Rheinheimera salexigens: one gene and its partner. The protein of the gene in region 2 interacts with the protein of the main gene of each other region in a pairwise test. Links are inferred from orthologs where the notes say so. Each region holds a gene or a part of one and is shown on either strand. Other genes may lie near its edges. The genes, in order: BI198_RS04860 and lysA.

The links.
Region 1: the proteins of lysA (region 2) and BI198_RS04860 interact in binary tests that used the Escherichia coli proteins (3 or more experiments, as listed by UniProt). The link is inferred for Rheinheimera salexigens from one-to-one orthologs.

What each region holds. Positions count from the first base shown.
Region 1 is NZ_MKEK01000001.1:1,042,189-1,045,356, reverse strand. Bases 79-2,910 are described here. They hold BI198_RS04860 (response regulator transcription factor), read left to right. Parts: upstream 79-1,101; coding sequence 1,102-1,719; downstream 1,720-2,910. Other genes in these bases: BI198_RS04855 (ATP-binding protein), read left to right, coding at 1,824-2,910; BI198_RS04865 (Spy/CpxP family protein refolding chaperone), read right to left, coding at 417-935. Also shown: more of BI198_RS04855, read left to right, coding at 2,911-3,168. UniProt on the Escherichia coli protein: Response regulator member of the two-component regulatory system CpxA/CpxR which responds to envelope stress response by activating expression of downstream genes including cpxP, degP, dsbA and ppiA.
Region 2 is NZ_MKEK01000001.1:174,621-177,852, forward strand. Bases 70-2,965 are described here. They hold lysA (diaminopimelate decarboxylase), read left to right. Parts: upstream 70-837; coding sequence 838-2,094; downstream 2,095-2,965. Other genes in these bases: BI198_RS00865 (alpha/beta hydrolase), read right to left, coding at 70-227; cyaY (iron donor protein CyaY), read right to left, coding at 255-575; lptM (LPS translocon maturation chaperone LptM), read left to right, coding at 648-851; dapF (diaminopimelate epimerase), read left to right, coding at 2,109-2,939; BI198_RS00890 (DUF484 family protein), read left to right, coding at 2,936-2,965. In the rest of the region: more of BI198_RS00865, read right to left, coding at 1-69; more of BI198_RS00890, read left to right, coding at 2,966-3,232. UniProt on the Escherichia coli protein: Specifically catalyzes the decarboxylation of meso-diaminopimelate (meso-DAP) to L-lysine. Is not active against the DD- or LL-isomers of diaminopimelate.

The DNA of each region.
Region 1 (3,168 bases), 870 kb from region 2 along the record:
GGTACATTGTGAGGTGGTAGATTGCGATATCACATTTTCATTAGATTTTTCGCATGAAAAAATCAATATCATTTATAAGTAATTGTAATTTATATTAATTATTATATTCACTTTAACATCAAAACTTATAATATCAGCTAAATATCATATATTTTTCATTTGAATTAGAAGTTATATTGACTAATCATCACTCACCTACAAGTTAACATTTTTCGTTGCAGCTTTTGATGATAATATCTAGATAATGACCATTAACCAAAGCAGCACTGCAAATTCACTAATTGAATTATTGCAATTAAGTAGCACAAAAAGCAGATGCTGATATTTAATGGCCTGTACAATTAATAATGTACACCAACAATTTACAATCATCTGCTAATCATGCCTTAGTCAGCTTTTGCTAATTATCTATTTGCTCAAGCGTTATGAGTATTTCTCGTTTGTTTATGTTTTACTCGCTTATGTTGAGCTTGTTTTTTAGCCTTAGCTAACTGCTGCCGTTGCTCTGGCGTTAAAACCTGCAACAGGTCATATTGCAATTTCAAACGTTGTAGCTGTCGCTGTTGTTGCTGTACTTGACGTTGCTGAAGCAGTTGTTCTGCTTGCGCTTGATCAAAGTGATCAGCTTGCATTAATTGGCTTATTGCCGCTTTAGTGTCACTATATTGCTGTTTGCTCGCGCTTTGGCTATTACGATCTGCTTTATGTTGCTGGATTAATAACTGCATTTGCTGCTGTTGCTCATCCGTTAGATCAACCGATTTAAACATACGCATAAATCTATGTTGCGGTGAATGTATTCTAGAATGTTGTTTATACTGTATATTCGACTTGGCGCTAGTATCAACCTGTGCTACGGCGACACTAGCCACACTTAAACTGCTTACTGTCAGTATTACTGCAATTAAAGTAGATAATTTTATGTTCGCTTTCATTTTGATTACTCCGTTGCTTGGTAATTTATTTGATTCATGCTGTAACCGATTTGACAGTTACAGCATAAAACATCCAATGCAAAGCAACGCAAACAACAGGTAAAGATCCTGTAAAGATAAACTGCTTACAACCTAGATTGCGTACACTCAAGCAAAAGGAGGTGCTATGTCAGCCATATTAATGATCGATGATGATATTGAGCTTTGCCAGCTGGTGGCAGAATATCTGGCACTTGACGGTTTAAGCTTTCATGCCGAGCATACTGGGCCTAATGGTTTAGCTGAAGCCAGAACAGGCCAATACCAGTTAATATTATTAGATATTATGCTACCAGGCATGGATGGTTTAAGCGTATTAAAAGCACTGCGTAATGACAACTACTGCCCAGTTTTAATGCTTACTGCCCGTGGTGATGATGTCGACCGTATTGTTGGTTTAGAGCTAGGCGCAGACGATTACTTAGCCAAACCCTTTAACCCGCGTGAATTAGTGGCACGCATTAAGGCTATTTTACGCCGCGCCGACTTAATGCAAGCGCCCACCAACCTTACTACCATTCTTAATGTTAATGGCTTAATACTTAATCCGCAAAATCGTCAAGTACAATGTAATGACCAAGTATTGAATTTAACCGTAACTGAATTTCAGTTACTGGAAATTCTGATGCAGCAACCTGGCGTAGTGCATAGCAAAGATGAGTTAAGTAAAAAAGTATTAGGTAAGCGATTACAAATGTATGATCGCAGTTTAGATATGCATATCAGTAATATTCGTAAAAATTAGTCAATATTGCCCGGATGAAAAATTAAAACGTTGCGCGGTGCCGGCTATTTATTGCTGCCAGCTGAGTAATACTATTTTATGGTCATTATAATGAGAATGTTAAATTGAAATCACTAAATCCTTTTCATTATCTTGCTGGACGAATTTTTATTTGGTTCTGGTTAGTATTACTTAGTGCCGTAATTAGTGCCGTGATGCTATCACGCAGCTTAACTGAGCCAACTGAGATCCGTCGCTTACCCCATAATATTGCAAGTCAATTACAGCATCAGGTAGACCGCTATCAGCAATTAAGCGATAGCAAAGCCTTAATTCGTCAGTTACAACAGCAACAGCCTGATCGCTGGCTAGTGGTTAATACCACTACAAATCACATTAGCAGTGACTCAGCATTACCCGCTGACTTTGATCAAAACTGGTTAACAGAATTATCTCAGCTTGCACGTCCAGGTTGGCTAAAGCACCGTAATATAACCGTCGCGGGGCCTTTTTTATTACAACTTGGTGATGAGTCACTGGCTTTATATCAAAAACGGCAACGCCGAGCTCGGCCTTGGTGGCATATCAATGATGCGCCACAGCATATTGTTTTAATATTTACGCTATTTATCTCTGCCGTCGCCAGCTTTATTTTAGCTATTTCCATTTCGCGGCCGTTGCGTGAGTTATTACAACGCAACTTAGAATTTGCTAACGGTCAGTTGGATGTACGCGTTAAGCACTTAATTAAGCGTAAAGACGAATTAGGCCAGCTTGGGCATAGTTTTAATACTATGGCCGAACGTATTAGTGCTTTATTAACTAATCAGCAGCGCTTATTGCGGGATATTTCTCATGAGTTGCGCTCACCTTTAGCCAGAGCTCAGCTGGCATTAGGTTTAACCGAACGCCAGCAAGATTTACAGCAAATGCCCAGAATAAAACAAGAGCTAGATCGCTTAGATGCCATGCTAGATGAATTACTGACCTACAGTAAATTAGATGCTGGCCAATATCAGTTACAAAAGCATACTTTTGATTTAACTGAATTAATTGCAGAAATCATTGCAGTTAACCAAGTTGAATCCGATGCTAAACAGCAACAAGTGCTACTACAAGCTGAGCCTAATATTGAAGTCGAAGCTGATAGCCAAATGTTAGGCCGTGCCATTGAAAATGTGCTGCGTAATGCTATTAAATATAGCCCAACCGCCAGCACGGTAAGTTGTCAGTTAAAACGGTTAGGTAATGATATTCAATTGCAAATAACCGACCAAGGCCCAGGCATCGAAGCCCATTTACTGACGGCGATATTTGAGCCTTTCTATCGTGTATCAGATAGCCGTACCAGTAACACTGGCGGTACTGGTTTAGGCTTAGCCATTGTCGCTAAAATTATCCGCCAGCATGGCGGTACTGTTTTGGCCAGTAAAATATCTGAAACAGGACTTTGTATCACGATACAGATCC
Region 2 (3,232 bases):
ATGGTTTTAATGTCGTACCAGGCGCGCATACGCATGCCACCATTAACCGTAATAGCTTGTTCTGGCGCATGCGGAAAAATAAAGCGAATGCCTGCATCAGCAGGAATATTTAACTCAGGCACTATTGGCGCAAAACCATGTCCAGAGTCACCTAAGCCATGTAACCAAACTACGACTGCGCGGGTTTCACCCTGCGCAGCAACATCAACAAAAGGAAGTAAAGCCATTACACCTATCCGAGAAAGTTTATAAAATTAGTTTTTTGCGAAGCTTATCGCAGTACCTGCTTGTTGGCTGCCTACGTCGGTTAGCAATTGCCAAAATTCGGCTCCGGTACGATTATCAATCCATTTATCGCCTTTCCATTCAAAATGGTGGCCATTAAATTTAGTTGCTACCCACAACTGATGCAGGGGTGGCTGTTTGTTGATGATAATCTTGCTTTGATCAGGAAAGGTGATGCTAAGCAAGCCTTCATGGAACTCATAATCTAGATCTAAGTCTATACGTTCTATCGCTTCTTCAACCGCTAATAATGTACTATCGGTTAATTCATCATATTCAAAATCATTCATCTTGTTTCACCTGTTTGCTTTTACCGCTAAGAATGCGATTATAGAGCGCAATCACCATAAAAAAATAACATCATGCAAGCATTTAAAACCAAAAGGTCACTTTTCACGATATCTGGCACCTTAGTACTGTGTAGTTTGTTAAGCGCATGTGGCCAAATGGGCCCGCTTACCTTACCACAAACGCCAGCAGAAGTGGCGAAGCCAGACCAAAACAACGCTCTGCCAGACGAAAATAAAACAATAAAATCAGCAGGTGAACCCAGTGGACCAGTTTAATTATCAAAACCAAATACTTTTTGCTGAACAGCAACCGCTAAATAAGGTTGCCCAAGAATTTGGCACGCCATGTTATGTCTATTCTCGTGCTGCCATTGAGCGTCAATACCATGCTTTTGCCGATGCCGCCGCTAAGCATCCGGCAAGTTTAGTCTGTTATGCCGTTAAGGCGAACAGTAACCTAGCTATTTTAAACCTTTTAGCAAAACAAGGTAGTGGCTTTGATATTGTTTCAGCAGGTGAATTACGTCGGGTTATTGCCGCCGGTGGTGATCCGGCAAAAGTGGTATTTTCCGGTGTGGCTAAAACCGCAGATGAAATGCGCTTTGCCCTGGATTTAGGTATTAAATGTTTTAACGTTGAATCTAGCGCTGAGTTAGAGCAATTACAGCAAGTGGCCAGTGCAGCCAATAAAGTGGCACCGGTTTCTATTCGCGTTAATCCCGATATTGATGCCAAAACCCACCCGTATATTTCTACCGGCTTAAAAGCTAATAAATTTGGTATTGATATTTTACAGGCTGAACAAATTTATCAAACCGCAGCCAGTTATAGTCATATTGATGTTGTTGGTGTTGATTGCCATATCGGCTCGCAGCTTACTGAAGTACAACCTTTTTTAGATGCTTTAGAAAAATTACTCAAATTAATTGAGCAACTTTCTGCTAACGGTATAGTGTTGCAACATATTGATATTGGTGGTGGTTTAGGTGTTAGATATGATGATGAAACACCGCCATCTCCTGCTGATTATATTAGCCAAGTGGTAAAACGTTTAACCGACTACCCACACTTAGAATTGGTTATGGAGCCAGGTCGCGCCATAATGGCCAATGCTGGGGTGTTATTAACTAAAGTTGAATACTTAAAGCCGGGTAGTGAAAAGAATTTCGCTATTGTCGATGCTGCTATGAATGATTTAATTCGTCCTGCGCTGTACAGTGCTTGGCAAAATATTGTGCCTGTGGTGTTAAATGATTCGCTGCCAAGCACCGTTTATGATGTAGTTGGCCCCGTCTGTGAAACAGGTGACTTTTTAGGTAAAGATCGCCCTCTAGCGATTAGCCAAGGCGATTTACTTGCTGTGTGCTCTGCTGGGGCTTATGGCTTTACCATGAGCTCTAACTATAATAGTCGGCCGCGTGCTGCTGAAGTATTAATAGATGGTTCTACCATGCATTTAATCCGTGCCCGTGAGCAATGGCAAGATTTATGGCGTGGCGAACAAGTATTAATTAGTTAATTTATAAGGCGCGAATGTTACTACATTTTTCTAAAATGCATGGCTTAGGTAACGACTTTATGATGGTCGATGCGGTAAGCCAAAATGTATTTCTGACCAAAGAGCAGATTAAAGCCTTAGCTAATCGCAATACCGGCATCGGCTTTGATCAGTTACTGATGGTAGAGCCACCTTATGATCCTGAACTCGACTTTCATTACCGTATTTTTAATGCTGATGGCACTGAAGTAGAACAATGCGGTAATGGTGCTCGCTGTTTTGCTAAATTTGTACGCGCCCGTGGCTTAACTAACAAGCATAAAATTGGCGTTAGCACTCAGTCAGGTAAAATTACACTGTATATTGAAGCCGATGGCCAAGTCACTGTTAATATGGGCATTCCGCAATTAGAGCCGGCGCGAATTCCTTTTAAAGCCCAGAAACAAGAGTTAACTTATATTTTACGCGCCGAAGAACATACTTTGCTTTGTGGTGTGGTTTCGATGGGTAATCCGCATGCGGTAATAATTGTCGACGAAGTCACTACTGCTGCCGTTATCGTGCAAGGCCCTATTTTTGAACTGCATGAGCGTTTTCCTGAACGGGCGAACATTGGTTTTATGCAAGTATTGTCACCTAGCCATATTAAATTACGGGTTTGGGAACGTGGCGCAGGTGAAACTTTAGCTTGCGGTACCGGTGCTTGTGCAGCGGTGGTGATTGGCCAACTGCAAAATAAACTACAACAACAAGTGCAAGTCGACTTGCCAGGCGGTAGCTTACACATTCGCTGGAACGGCCCTGGCCATCCCGTTAAAATGACCGGCCCGGCAGAACACGTTTATGACGGACAAATAGCCTTATGACAAACCCCATAGTACAACAAGATATTATTGCCGCTGAAGTGGTTAGCGATTATTTACAAGACCATCCTGAGTTTTTTCAGCAACGGCCTCAGCTATTAGCGTCATTACGCATATCGCATCAGCAACGTGGCAGTGTGTCTTTAGTTGAGCGTCAATTAGAAATGCAACGCGAAAAAATTCAAGTGCTAGAAGATGATATAACTCGGTTAATGTCTATCGCTAGACAAAACGAGCAGTTGTTTATGGCCTTTAATCAATTGCAAGCTCAGCTATATCAAGCTCAAAGTTTGCAG